DNA from 3 places in the Citrobacter sp. RHB25-C09 genome. Region 1 is predicted to be linked to each of the others. Evidence: predicted binding sites of a transcription regulator. Region 1 holds the regulator's gene; each other region holds the start of a gene.

What was found. Region 1 encodes Fur, which represses iron uptake genes when iron is present. Its sites were predicted from a motif close to ATAATAATGAGAACNACTATCAA; they were not measured.
Region 2: a site for Fur is predicted at 3,314-3,336, ahead of feoA (ferrous iron transporter A). Genes of this name have one in related genera too.
Region 3: a site for Fur is predicted at 1,935-1,957, ahead of sufA (Fe-S cluster assembly scaffold SufA). Genes of this name have one in related genera too.

What each region holds. Positions count from the first base shown of each region.
Region 1 covers NZ_CP057483.1:1,408,479-1,413,482, forward strand. Annotated here, with positions in the region: gene chiP (chitoporin) at 229-1,635, shown strand; gene chiQ (ChiQ/YbfN family lipoprotein) at 1,685-2,017, shown strand; gene fur (ferric iron uptake transcriptional regulator) at 2,117-2,563, opposite strand; gene fldA (flavodoxin FldA) at 2,844-3,374, opposite strand; gene ybfE (LexA regulated protein) at 3,524-3,817, opposite strand; gene ybfF (esterase) at 3,946-4,719, opposite strand; gene seqA (replication initiation negative regulator SeqA) at 4,917-5,004, shown strand, end outside.
Region 2 covers NZ_CP057483.1:342,008-347,011, reverse strand. Annotated here, with positions in the region: gene greB (transcription elongation factor GreB) at 190-663, shown strand; gene HVY19_RS01520 (Tex family protein) at 751-3,075, shown strand; gene feoA (ferrous iron transporter A) at 3,447-3,674, shown strand; gene feoB (Fe(2+) transporter permease subunit FeoB) at 3,693-5,004, shown strand, end outside.
Region 3 covers NZ_CP057483.1:1,987,472-1,992,475, forward strand. Annotated here, with positions in the region: gene HVY19_RS09235 (FAD-binding and (Fe-S)-binding domain-containing protein) at 1-772, shown strand, start outside; gene menI (1,4-dihydroxy-2-naphthoyl-CoA hydrolase) at 769-1,179, shown strand; gene HVY19_RS09245 (YdiH family protein) at 1,280-1,468, shown strand; gene sufA (Fe-S cluster assembly scaffold SufA) at 1,997-2,365, shown strand; gene sufB (Fe-S cluster assembly protein SufB) at 2,374-3,861, shown strand; gene sufC (Fe-S cluster assembly ATPase SufC) at 3,871-4,617, shown strand; gene sufD (Fe-S cluster assembly protein SufD) at 4,592-5,004, shown strand, end outside.

The DNA.
Region 1 (5,004 bases):
TGTGCGGTTGCTCATACTCTTACATTCTCGTTACAGAAAGGTATTGATAATTCGCGTCGCGAAAAATAGTCTATTCATTGTAGTCAGCGAGGTCTTTCTCAACGCTACTTTTTCATTTTTATTTTTTCGCTGTTTGCTTTTTGCATCAGCAATTTATACCCAATGGATTTCGAGATGCATCAAGGCGGCTTGAAAGACGAAGGGTTATACGTCAAAGAGGATATACATATGCGTACGTTTAGTGGCAAACGTAGTGCGCTGGCGTTGGCTATCGCCGGTATCACAGCACTGTCGGGTCTGGTTGTTGCTCCTGCTGCACAGGCCGAAGGCTTTATCGATGATTCAACCCTGACCGGCGGCATCTATTACTGGCAGCGTGAGCGTGACCGTAAAGATGTGACCGACGGCGACAAATACAAAACCAATCTTTCTCACGCCACCTGGAACGCCAACCTGGATTTCCAGTCCGGCTATGCGGCTGATATGTTCGGCCTGGATGTTGCGGCCTTCACTGCCATCGAAATGGCAGAAAACGGCGATAGCGGCCATCCAAACGAAATTGCATTCTCGAAAAAGAACAAAGGCTATGACGAAGATTATTCCGGCGACAAGAGCGGAATCAGTCTCTATAAAGCGGCTGCGAAATTTAAATATGGCCCGGCCTGGGCGCGCGCTGGCTATATTCAGCCTACCGGACAAACGCTGTTAGCGCCGCACTGGAGCTTTATGCCTGGGACCTATCAGGGTGCGGAAGCGGGCGCAAACTTCGACTATGGTGATGCCGGCGCACTGAGCTTCTCCTACATGTGGACCAACGAATATAAGTCCCCGTGGCATATCGAGATGGATAAGTTCTACCAGGGCGACAGAACCACAAAGGTGGATTACCTGCACTCCATCGGCGCGAAATATGACTTTAAAAATGACTTAGTGCTGGAAGCAGCATTTGGTCAGTCTGAAGGCTATGTCGATCAGTACTTTGCGAAAGCCAGCTACAAGTTTGATTTAGCCGGTAACCCATTCTCCACCAGCTACCAGTTCTACGGCGCGCGCGATAAGGTTGATAACCGTACTGCAAGCGATATCTATGATGGTACGGCCTGGCTGCAGGCGTTGACCTTCGGCTACAAAGTGGCTGAAGTGGTTGATCTGCGTCTGGAAGGCACCTGGGTGAAAGCGGAAGGGCAGCAGGGTTTCTTCCTGCAACGTATGACCCCGACTTACTCCTCCTCAAACGGTCGTCTGGACATCTGGTGGGATAACCGCTCAGACTTCAACGCCAACGGCGAAAAAGCGGTCTTCTTCGGCGCGATGTATGATCTGAAAAACTGGAACCTGCCGGGTTGGGCTGTCGGTGCATCCTATGTTTACGCCTGGGACGCTAAACCGTCTACCTGGCAGAGCAATCCAGATGCGTACTACGATAAAAACCGTACGATTGAAGAATCTTCTTACAGTCTGGATGCGGTCTACACCCTGCAGGATGGTCGTGCGAAAGGCACCATGTTTAAACTGCACTTCACCGAGTACGACAACCACTCCAATATTCCAAGCTGGGGCGGCGGCTACGGCAACATCTTCCAGGATGAGCGCGACGTGAAATTCATCGTGATTGCCCCGTTCACCATCTTCTAATGCCAGCAGCGGCGGGCCTGGTGCCTGCCGCTCTGTTGAGGACTGTTCTATGAAAAAACTGTTACTCGTCGCCGCGATGGCATCCGGACTGGTGGCCTGCGCTCCTTCTACCGCACCGAAAGAAGACAGTCGTTTGAAAGAAGCGTACAGCGCCTGTATCAACACGGCGCAGGGTTCACCAGAGAAAATTGAAGCCTGCCAGAGCGTGTTAAACGTACTGAGGAAAGAGAAACAGCATCAGGCGTTTGCCAACCAGGAAAGCGTGCGCGTACTGGATTACCAGCAATGTATTCAGGCTGCGCATAGCGGAAACGGTCAGGCAGTTAACGCTGATTGCGATAAAATCTGGAATGAAATTCGTACCAAAAACAGCGCGCAGTAACGCTTACTGTTCGGCAGACAAAAGACCCGCATTTTCTGCGGGTCTTTTATTGGGCATAAAAAAACCAACCCTAAGGTTGGCTTTTATGAATACAGTGACTTATTTCGCGTTGTGCGCCTGTTCATCTTCGCGGCAATCGCCTTCGGCGCAGTGCCCGTAGAGATAGAGGCTATGGTTCGTTAAACGAATACCATGCTTTGACGCGATCTCACGTTGGCGCGCTTCGATAGAATCGTCGCTGAACTCGATCACTTTCCCACAGTCAAGGCAGATCAGGTGATCGTGATGATGTTGCTGCGTCAGTTCAAAAACGGATTTGCCGCCTTCAAAATTGTGGCGGGTTACGATACCGGCGTCATCAAACTGGTTCAGCACGCGATAAACGGTCGCCAGACCAATTTCTTCACCCATGTCGATCAGTCGTTTGTATAAATCTTCCGCACTGACGTGATGGTTTTCCGGGCCCTGAAGAACTTCCAAAATTTTCAAACGTGGAAGCGTTACTTTCAGGCCAGCCTTCTTTAATGCGGTATTGTTGTCAGTCATGCGGAATCTGTCCTGTTGCTAAACGATTCACTTCATACAAGAAGTGACAGAAATTGCACTCGAGATATTGCGATTCATTATAGGACTGCCGTGTCTAAATGAAAACCGCAAGGCTCTGGCAAATGTTAATAATAACGAGGTATTGCCTGGAAATGAGAGCGCCACCTAATAACTCCTGCATATTGTACAGGGATGGGCAAGGAAGTTACAAATTTGTAGCAATTATTTTGATTGGTTCTGTCTATTGATGCGGCGCAAACCATGTTTACGCCGCATAACATCAGGCGTTAATAATTTCGTCGAGATGCAATTCTTCGGAAATCTGTTTTACCCATTTTTCCACGCGCTCAGCGGTCAACTCCGGCTGGCGATCTTCATCAATGGCCAGACCGACAAAATGGTCGTCATCTGCCAGACCTTTAGACGCTTCGAAGTGGTAACCCGCCGTCGGCCAGTGACCCACGATGGTTGCGCCGCGCGGCTCAATGATGTCGCGAATAGTTCCTAACGCGTCGCAGAAGTATTCTGCATAATCTTCCTGGTCGCCACAGCCGAAAAGAGCCACCAGTTTGCCATTGAAATCAACTTCTTCGAGGGTCGGAAAGAAGTCATCCCAGTCGCATTGCGCTTCGCCGTAGTACCAGGTTGGGATGCCGAGCAGCAGAATGTCATACCCTTCCAGGTCTTCTTTGCTGCTTTTAGCAATGTCATGAACATCAGCAACGTCTTTACCAAGCTGTTTCTGAATCATTTTTGCGATATTTTCGGTATTCCCGGTGTCGCTGCCGAAAAAGATGCCAGTGATTGCCATGAGTGAAGTAACCTCTTGAAACTCATTGAAATGGTTGGGGCGAATTGCCCACAGATAAGGGCAATCATAGCAGAACAGTCAGGTATGCGGAAATAGCAAACGTGCAGGAGTGCACTTCATGCTACACGAAAGTGGAGGATGTGAGGTTTCTAGCCCTGAGTCTGACTGCGCAAGGCTGCCAGTTGGGACATCAGCATTTCTTCAATCAGCTCGCTGCGACTTATGTTACGGGATTCTGCCAGTTCGTTTAAGGCGTCAACGGCTTCCGCGTTGAGCTTAAGTTCGACACGCTTAAGGCCACGAACTTTGTCGCGTTTTAGCTGGTTACGCTTATTAATGCGCAGCTGTTCATCGCGCGAAAGCGGATTGGTTTTGGGTCTTCCCGGACGACGCTCGTGCGCGAACAGATCTAATGTCGTACGGTCCGTTTGTTCTTTGGCCATGATCCTGGTGATTTCGGGGGAACAATCAGTCGGGCGTCAGCCCGGATGGATAGCGCGCCATCATACATCAGCGAGTGGGGCGCGCCAACGTTCGCGCGCGTAATCGCGCACGGACGCCGAGTTTTTAATCAGTTCGCCGTGTCGTTCAGATAACGACGGATGGCGCGCAGGACAGCCTCGGGCTTTTCTGCATGTACCCAGTGACCCGCACCGGCAATCACGTGGGCTCGCGCCTGCGGAAACTGGGCGAGCAGGTCGGCGCGATACGCTTCGGTGACATAAGGGGAGTTGCCGCCGGGAATAAACAGCGCCGGGTGGTCCCAGGCCGGGATTGTCTCCCAGCCGACGATATGCGGGTATTGCTCCCACAGCACCGGAACGTTAAAGCGCCACTCGCCGTCAGCCCAGGATTTCAGCAAAAACTGAATCACCCCTTCTTCGTTAAGATGCTCGCGCATCACCACAGCCGCCTGCTGCCGGGTTTGCGCCTCCGATGCCGTTACCGCGTTGATGGCCGTGAAAATTTCATCGTGGCGGCGGACAGGGTAATCCACCGGCGCAATATCGATTGCCACTAACTTATCGACTCGCTCCGGTGCTAATGCGGTCAGCGCCATTACCGCTTTGCCACCCATTGAGTGACCAATAAAGGTGGCTTTGTCGATCTGCTGGGCATCCAGCGTATCCAGCAGATCCTGCGCCATAACCGCGTAGTTCATTTGCGGATCGCGGGGCGACAGGCCGTGGTTGCGCATGTCGACCTGAATAACATCGTGGTCGTTTACCAGGTCGCGCGCCAGGACGCCGAGATTATCCAGACTGCCAAACAGACCGTGAACCAGGACGATGGGAGAATTATTGTGCAGGTTTTGTGCAGATTGCGCTCGGATATTCAATTTCATGGCAAAGTTCTTTTTTTCGCTTCGTCGGGTTAGGGTATTATGTTGACCATTCTACAACTGGGCTGCAACCATTACGGTTTACTCCGAGTTTTACGTTCAGCCAGGTTTGACGCTATCCGCTGTCAGGATTTGCCTTTACACTGTGTTCAGATAATCCTGACGACTTGTATTCAGATAAGACACCGCACTGGATTAAGATGAAAACGATTGAAGTCGATGATGAACTCTATAGCTATATTGCCAGCCACACCAAGCATATCGGCGAGAGCGCATCCGAAATTTTAC
Region 2 (5,004 bases), 1.1 Mb from region 1:
TGTATTCTTAAAAAAGCTTACGTTCGTCACCAGCGAATTCTGGTATGAATTCCAGGCTAAATTGTTACAAAGCATATTTAACAGCAGCTTAAGTATACAATGAAACGAACGGCACATTATTTATTCTGTTAGTAGGGTGACGTAATACGAATTGTGCGCATCGTCACAGACTTAAAGGTAATCAATAAGATGAAAACGCCCCTGGTTACCCGGGAAGGGTACGAAAAGCTCAAACACGAACTCAATTATCTCTGGCGCGAAGAGCGCCCGGAAGTCACTAAAAAGGTGACCTGGGCTGCGAGTTTGGGTGACCGCAGCGAGAATGCCGACTACCAGTATAATAAAAAGCGGCTGCGTGAGATCGACCGTCGCGTCCGTTATCTGACCAAATGCATGGAAAACCTAAAAATCGTCGATTATTCCCCGCAGCAGGAAGGCAAAGTGTTTTTCGGCGCCTGGGTGGAAATCGAAAATGACGACGGTGATACCCGTCGCTTTCGTATTGTCGGCTACGATGAAATTTTCGGCCGTAAGGATTACATCTCCATTGATTCCCCCATGGCCCGCGCCCTGTTGAAAAAAGAGGTCGGCGATCTGGCAGTGGTCAATACACCAGGCGGTGAAGCCAGCTGGTACGTCAATGCGATCGAGTACGTAAAATAGTCCGAGAGCGCCCACCACGACTGGCATTTTGCCGTGCCAGTCCGTATAACTATGCCCTGATATTTACTCAGTAGATGAAACCTATCCATGATGAATGATTCTTTCTGCCGCATTATTGCGGGTGAAATTCAGGCTCGCGCCGAACAGGTCAACGCTGCCGTTCGCCTGCTTGACGAAGGGAATACCGTGCCGTTTATCGCACGTTATCGTAAGGAAATCACCGGGGGTCTGGATGATACACAGTTGCGTAATCTGGAAACCCGACTGGGCTACCTGCGTGAACTGGAAGAGCGCCGCCAGGCCATTCTCAAATCCATTACCGAGCAAGGCAAACTGACCGATGAACTGGCCAACGCCATCAACGGCACGCTAAGTAAGACCGAGCTTGAAGACCTCTATCTCCCGTATAAACCCAAACGTCGCACCCGTGGGCAAATTGCCATTGAAGCCGGACTGGAACCGCTGGCCGACCTGCTGTGGACTGACCCCTCTCACGACCCGGAAACAGAAGCGGCGAAATTTATCGACGCCGAGAAAGGCGTTGCTGATACCAAAGCGGCTCTCGACGGCGCACGCTACATCCTGATGGAGCGCTTTGCTGAAGATGCCGCCCTGCTGGCAAAAGTGCGTGATTACCTGTGGAAGAATGCGCATCTGGTCGCCACCGTCGTCAGCGGCAAAGAAGAGGAAGGGGCAAAATTCCGCGATTACTTCGACCATCACGAACCGATCGCCAGCGTCCCGTCTCACCGTGCGCTGGCGATGTTCCGTGGTCGTAACGAAGGCATATTACAGCTTTCATTGAATGCCGATCCGCAGTTTGATGAGCCACCGAAAGAGAGTCACTGCGAACAGATCATCATGGATCACCTCGGACTGCGTCTGAACAACGCGCTGGCGGATAGCTGGCGTAAAGGGGTGGTGAGCTGGACATGGCGTATTAAAGTGCTTATGCATCTCGAAACCGAGCTGATGGGCACCGTACGTGAACGTGCGGAAGACGAAGCGATTAACGTCTTCGCCCGCAACCTGCACGATCTGCTGATGGCCGCACCGGCTGGCCTTCGCGCCACCATGGGCCTCGATCCCGGCCTGCGCACCGGCGTCAAAGTGGCCGTGGTGGACGGCACCGGGAAACTGGTCGCCACCGACACCATTTACCCCCATACCGGGCAGGCAGCAAAAGCGGCCGTGGTCGTCGCTGCACTGTGCGAAAAATACCATGTCGAACTGGTCGCAATAGGGAACGGTACGGCTTCACGCGAAACCGAGCGTTTCTTCCTCGACGTGCAGAAGCAGTTCCCGAAAGTGACGGCACAGAAAGTGATCGTCAGTGAAGCTGGCGCATCTGTTTACTCCGCATCTGAACTGGCGGCCCAGGAATTCCCGGATCTCGACGTTTCGCTGCGTGGTGCCGTTTCCATTGCCCGTCGTTTACAGGATCCGCTGGCGGAGCTGGTGAAAATCGATCCGAAGTCAATCGGTGTCGGTCAGTATCAGCATGACGTCAGCCAGACGCAACTGGCCCGTAAGCTGGACGCGGTTGTGGAAGATTGTGTGAACGCCGTTGGCGTTGACCTGAACACCGCCTCCGTTCCGCTGCTCACCCGTGTGGCCGGCCTGACCCGCATGATGGCGCAGAATATCGTCGCCTGGCGCGATGAAAACGGCCAGTTCCAGAATCGTCAGCAACTGCTGAAAGTTAGCCGCCTGGGGCCAAAAGCCTTCGAACAGTGTGCCGGCTTCCTGCGCATTAACCACGGCGATAACCCGTTGGACGCCTCCACCGTTCACCCGGAAGCGTACCCGGTGGTAGAACGTATTCTGGCGGCCACCCAGCAGGCACTGAAAGACCTGATGGGTAACAGTAGCGAACTGCGTCATCTGAAAGCGGTCGATTTTACCGACGAGAAGTTCGGCGTACCGACCGTTTCCGACATCATCAAAGAGCTGGAAAAACCGGGTCGTGACCCGCGTCCTGAGTTCAAAACCGCGCAGTTTGCCGACGGCGTAGAAACCATGAACGACCTGCAGCCGGGAATGATTCTGGAAGGCGCAGTCACCAACGTCACCAACTTTGGTGCCTTTGTCGATATTGGTGTGCATCAGGACGGTCTCGTTCACATCTCGTCACTGTCGAACAAGTTTGTGGAAGATCCACATACCGTGGTGAAAGCAGGCGACATTGTGAAGGTGAAAGTGCTGGAGGTTGACCTGCAGCGTAAGCGTATTGCCCTGACGATGCGTCTGGACGAGCAGCCAGGGGAAACGAATGCGCGTCGAGGCGGCGGCAACACCGGGAGCGATCGTCCGGCAGCAAAAGCGGCAAAACCGCGCGGACGTGACGCGCAACCAGCGGGTAACAGCGCGATGATGGATGCGCTGGCAGCGGCAATGGGTAAAAAACGTTAAGACGCGATCCGGCCTGCGCACACTATTGTGGTGTAGGCCGGATAATACGCGTTTTCGTTGTCATCCGGTAATTAATATATTTATCTCTTTATTAACAGTTGCAACTTTATTCAAACAAACAACCCGTAATTATTAATCATTAAATCGTTACATGTGTCTTGAATAATTTTTGAGCCATATCAAAGATGACGCAGATTATTATCTAAACCTACATTCCGTCACATTTCTTCTATTGAAGATAAAAACCATTCTCATTATCATTGTATTGTTGATTATTTAATCTTCCCTTCGTTGGCGAATTACCTGGACTCATGCCGCGCCCCTTGCCCCATGAGCTAATCCTCCAGTTAGCGAGATACAAGTAGGTTCTTATGCAATTTACACCAGATACAGCGTGGAAAATTACCGGCTTCGCGCGTGAAATTAGTCCCGCATACCGTCAAAAATTGCTCTCCCTCGGTATGTTGCCAGGCTCCTCATTTAATGTTGTGCGCGTGGCGCCTTTAGGTGACCCAGTTCATATTGAAACGCGTCGTGTCAGTCTGGTATTGCGTAAAAAAGACCTGGCGTTATTAGAAGTGGAAGCGGTTTCCTGTTAATACAGTGAGTCTATAACGATGAAAAAATTAACCATTGGTTTAATTGGTAACCCTAATTCTGGCAAGACGACGTTATTTAATCAGTTGACCGGTGCACGTCAGCGCGTAGGCAACTGGGCAGGCGTTACGGTCGAGCGTAAAGAGGGACAATTCTCCACGACGGATCACCAGGTCACGCTGGTCGATTTACCCGGTACCTATTCGCTCACCACTATCTCTTCGCAGACATCTCTGGATGAGCAGATTGCCTGTCACTATATTCTGAGCGGCGACGCTGACCTGCTGATCAACGTGGTCGATGCCTCCAACCTTGAACGCAACCTCTACCTGACTCTGCAACTGCTGGAGTTGGGTATTCCATGCATTGTCGCGCTCAACATGCTCGATATTGCTGAGAAACAACAGATCCGCATTGATATCGACGCCCTTTCTGCCCGTCTCGGCTGCCCGGTTGTGCCGCTGGTGTCGACCCGTGGTCGCGGTATTGAAGCGCTGAAGCTGGCGATTGACCGCCACCGTACCAATGAAAACGTTGAGCTGGTGCATTATGCCCAACCACTGCTGCGTGAGGCTGACAGCCTGTCGAAAGCCATGGCGCAGGATATGCCGCAACAACAGCGCCGCTGGCTTGGCCTGCAAATGCTGGAAGGCGATATTTACAGTCGCGCATACGCTGGCGATGCGGCCCAACAGTTAGACGCCTCTCTGGCGCGCTTGAGCGAAGAGATGGACGATCCGGCACTGCACATCGCCGATGCGCGTTATCAATGCATCGCGGCAATCTGTGACGTCGTCAGCAACACCCTAACGGCAGAGCCCAGCCGCTTTACCACGGCCGTGGATAAAATCATCCTCAACCGTTTCCTGGGTCTGCCGATCTTCCTGTTTGTGATGTATCTGATGTTCCTGCTGGCTATTAACATCGGCGGTGCCCTGTCGCCGATTTTTGACGCAGGTTCCGTGGCGCTCTTTATTCATGGTATTCAGTGGATTGGCTATACCCTGCACTTCCCGGACTGGCTGACGATTTTCCTCGCCCAAGGGCTTGGAGGCGGTATCAATACCGTCCTGCCGCTGGTGCCGCAGATCGGCATGATGTACCTGTTCCTCTCCTTCCTTGAGGATTCCGGCTACATGGCGCGCGCTGCGTTTGTGATGGACCGCCTGATGCAGGCACTGGGGCTGCCGGGTAAATCGTTCGTGCCGCTGATCGTCGGCTTTGGCTGCAACGTGCCGTCGGTGATGGGCGCACGTACGCTGGATGCGCCGCGTGAGCGCCTGATGACGATCATGATGGCGCCCTTTATGTCCTGTGGTGCGCGCCTGGCGA
Region 3 (5,004 bases), 580 kb from region 1:
GCAACTGGTGGGGCATCGCTCGGCTAACATGACGCTGGAGCAGCTTGAGGCATTACCGGCTGAACAGAAAGCCAGGACGGTGCTGGTAGTGCAGGACCCGTTCACCAGCTATTACGATGCGCAGGTCGTTGCCGACTTCGTTCGTCTGGTGGAAAAACTGGGGTTACAGCCCGTTCTGTTGCCATTCTCTCCTAACGGTAAGGCGCAGCATATTAAAGGTTTCCTGACCCGTTTTGCGAAGACGGCTAAAAAGACTTCTGAATTTTTGAATCGTGTCGCCCAACTGGGGATGCCGATGGTGGGGGTCGATCCCGCGTTGGTGCTCTGCTACCGTGATGAATATAAGCTGGCGTTAGGCGAGCAGCGCGGGGACTTCCACGTGCAGTTGGCGAATGAATGGTTATCGACGGTGCTGGCTTCCCACGAAACGCGCGAGCTCAGCGGTGAGTCCTGGTACTTCTTCGGCCACTGTACTGAAGTGACCGCATTGCCTGGGGCACCCGCGCAGTGGGCGACAATATTTGCCCGCTTCGGTGCGAAACTGGAAAACGTCAGCGTGGGCTGCTGTGGCATGGCGGGAACTTATGGCCATGAGGCAAAAAATCATGCCAGCTCGCTGGGCATCTACGAGCTGTCATGGCACCAGGCCATGGAGCGACTGCCGCGAAATCGTTGTCTGGCAACAGGCTATTCGTGTCGTAGCCAGGTGAAACGTGTTGAGGGCACCGGAGTGCGTCATCCCGTTCAGGCATTACTGGAGATAATTGGATGATCTGGAAACGTGAAGTCACCCTTGAGGCGCTCAACGCCATGGGGGAAGGCAATATGGTGGGGTTGTTGGATATTCGCTTCGAGCATATTGGCGATGATACGCTGGAGGCCTCCATGCCGGTTGACTCGCGAACTAAACAGCCGTTTGGTCTACTCCACGGCGGTGCGTCTGTCGTGCTGGCAGAAAGCCTTGGTTCAGTAGCCGGTTATCTCTGTACCGAGGGGGGGCAGAGGGTTGTCGGTCTGGAGGTCAATGCCAACCACGTGCGCTCTGCGCGTGAAGGGCGAGTGAAAGGGGTTTGTCAGGCGATTCATACAGGCTCCCGCCACCAGGTCTGGCAAATCGATATCTATGACGATCGGCAAAGGCTTTGCTGCACGTCAAGGTTAACGACGGCTATTGTGTGACGTTGTCACGTAAAAAAGTGTGATCAGTATTGCTTTTGGTCATAATCTGCACAGGAAAAGGTGATATACTGTGCAGGTTAAGACCAAAAGTGAGGACAATATGACTAGCCAACTCGATCCGGCCCAACTGGCAATTGAATTTTTACGCCGCGATACCACCCAACTTTCTCCTGCCCAATACCTCAAAAAGCTAAAACAGTTAGAGCTGGAATTTACTGACCTGCTGACGCTGTCTTCTACAGAATTAAAAGAAGAGATCTATTTTGCCTGGCGCCTGGGCGTCCATTGATTGTGGCTGACGCACAAATCATAAAATTGGCCGCGTAATGCGGCTTTTTTATTTTTTAATCACCTGAATTGGATTGGAAAAAAAACAAAACGCAATTTGTGTTAAAAGCGCCTCTCCCGGAAATGAGACTATTCCTATCGCCCCTTCAAGAGCTAAGCCATGATGAGTGCCGGAGATAAGCGCCGGATGGGGCGGGAACCCTTAAGGCTATTTGCGGATAACCTTAAGGGTTTTTTATTTGTGATGCTCATACCTTTTGTAGTCACTCCTATCTTTGAAATAGTCATTTTCTATACATCTTTACGCAATCGACCACTCCTGCCGATGAATCCTTCTTAATCCATTATTTTTCAATGCATTGAACAATTGTGTTCCGTCCGGTAATCCCGCAGAGCAGGGTCTATGCTTAATTAAAGTGCTCAAAATGGGTGAATTAACCGAATGACCCTGTTGTTGAGGGGTTGAAGTGATAATCATTATCACTAACATGATGTTATCGCCCGATGGCTCATAACGCGAGGTCACTGTATGGAATTGCACTCAGGAACATTTAATCCGGATGATTTTGCCTGGCGCGGATTAACGCTAACGCCTGCGGCAGCAGCGCATATCCGTGAACTGGTTGCCAAACAACCCGGAATGCTTGGCGTACGTTTAGGCGTCAAACAGACAGGTTGTGCGGGCTTTGGCTACGTGCTGGGCACGGTCAGTGAGCCGGAAAAAGACGATTTGTTGTTCGAGGCAGAGGGCGCAAAGCTGTATGTTCCGCTACAGGCCATGCCCTTTATCGACGGCACTGAAGTCGATTTTGTCCACGAAGGCTTAAACCAGTTATTCAAATTTAATAACCCGAAAGCCCAGAACGAGTGTGGCTGTGGCGAAAGCTTTGGGGTATAGGCGGTACTATGTCTCGAAATACTGAAGCAACAGATGATGTAAAAAGCTGGACCGGTGGCCCGTTGAATTACAAAGAAGGCTTTTTTACGCAACTGCAGACGGATGAGCTGGCGAAAGGCATCAATGAAGAGGTGGTGCGCGCCATTTCTGCGAAACGCAAAGAGCCAGAGTGGATGCTGGAATTTCGCCTGAACGCGTACCGGGCATGGGTCGAAATGGAAGAGCCGCACTGGCTAAAAGCGCAGTACAACACCCTTAATTATCAGGATTACAGCTACTATTCCGCGCCTTCGTGCGGGAACTGCGATGATGCCTGTGAAACAGAACCCGGCGCTGTCCAGCAAACGGGGGCTAACGCCTTCCTCAGCAAAGAGGTGGAAGCCGCATTTGAGCAACTTGGCGTGCCGGTGCGGGAAGGACGAGAAGTGGCTGTAGATGCCATCTTTGACTCAGTGTCAGTGGCGACGACCTACCGGGAAAAACTGGCGGAACAGGGGATCATTTTCTGCTCTTTCGGTGAGGCGATTCACGATCATCCTGAGTTGGTGAAAAAATATCTCGGTACCGTCGTTCCTGGAAACGATAACTTCTTCGCGGCGCTCAATGCCGCTGTCGCCTCTGATGGCACCTTTATTTACGTGCCAAAAGGCGTGCGTTGCCCGATGGAGCTTTCAACCTATTTTCGCATTAACGCGGAAAAAACCGGTCAGTTTGAGCGTACCATCCTGGTGGCGGATGAAGGCAGCTATGTCAGTTATATCGAGGGCTGCTCGGCTCCCGTTCGCGACAGCTATCAACTGCACGCCGCGGTAGTGGAAGTGATCATTCATAAAGACGCTGAGGTGAAATACTCCACTGTCCAGAACTGGTTCCCTGGCGATAACAACACCGGCGGCATTTTGAACTTTGTCACCAAACGGGCGCTGTGCGAAGGCGAAAACAGCAAAATGTCGTGGACCCAGTCGGAAACCGGTTCGGCAATTACCTGGAAATACCCAAGCTGTATTCTGCGTGGTGACAACTCTATCGGTGAGTTCTACTCGGTGGCGCTCACCAGTGGGCACCAGCAGGCGGATACCGGCACCAAGATGATCCACATCGGTAAGAATACTAAATCGACCATTATCTCGAAGGGGATTTCCGCCGGGCACAGCCAGAACAGCTACCGTGGGCTGGTAAAAATCATGCCGACGGCGACCAATGCCCGCAACTTCACCCAGTGCGATTCCATGCTAATAGGTGCCGATTGCGGTGCGCACACGTTCCCCTACGTCGAATGCCGCAACAACAGCGCGCAGCTTGAGCACGAGGCGACAACGTCGCGCATTGGTGAAGATCAGTTGTTCTATTGCCTGCAACGCGGTATCAGCGAAGAAGATGCGATTTCGATGATCGTCAACGGCTTCTGTAAAGACGTGTTCTCTGAGTTGCCGCTAGAGTTTGCCGTCGAAGCGCAGAAACTCCTCGCCATAAGTCTCGAACACAGCGTCGGTTAAGGAATATACATGTTAAGTATTAAAGATTTACAGGTCAGCGTGGAAGATAAGGCGATTCTGCGTGGGTTGAGCCTTGAGGTTCGTCCTGGTGAAGTTCACGCCATTATGGGGCCCAATGGCTCAGGTAAAAGCACGCTTTCCGCAACGTTAGCCGGGCGCGAAGATTATGAAGTCACGGGCGGATCGGTTGAGTTTAAAGGGAAAGACCTGTTGGCACTTTCTCCGGAAGATCGTGCCGGGGAAGGTATTTTTATGGCTTTCCAGTATCCGGTTGAGATCCCCGGTGTCAGCAATCAGTTTTTCCTGCAAACGGCACTGAATGCGGTACGCACCTATCGTGGGCAGGAATCGCTCGACCGCTTTGATTTTCAGGATTTGATGGAGGAGAAAATCGCGCTACTGAAGATGCCCGAAGATTTATTGACGCGCTCGGTGAACGTGGGTTTTTCTGGCGGAGAGAAAAAACGTAACGATATTCTGCAAATGGCGGTGCTGGAACCGGAACTGTGTATTCTCGATGAGTCAGACTCCGGGCTGGATATTGATGCCCTGAAGGTGGTAGCCGACGGCGTAAACTCGCTGCGTGACGGCAATCGGTCGTTTGTGATCGTGACCCACTATCAGCGCATTCTTGACTATATCAAGCCTGATTATGTCCACGTTTTGTATCAGGGGCGGATCGTGAAGTCAGGTGATTTCACTCTGGTCAAACAACTGGAGGAGCAGGGATATGGCTGGCTTAGCGAACAGCAGTAATGTGCTGCAACAGTGGCACCATCTGTTTGAAGCACAAGGCGACAAGCGAAGCGAACAGGCGTACCAGCATCTCCAGCAATTGCTGCGTCTGGGGCTACCGACGCGCAAACATGAGAACTGGAAGTACACGCCGCTCGAAGGGCTTACCAACAGCCAGTTCGTCAGCCGGTGTGCAGACGTTTCCCCGGCTCAGCGCGACGCGCTGGCGTTAAAAGTGGATGCGCTGCGGCTGGTGTTTGTTGACGGTCAGTTCAGCCCGACGCTCAGCGACACGTTCAACGATAGCGGCATTGAGTTGGTGATTAACGATGAGCGACAGGCACTACCCGCAGCGGTACAGCCCGAAGTATTTCTGCATCTGACCGAAAGCCTGGCGCGAAGCGTGAC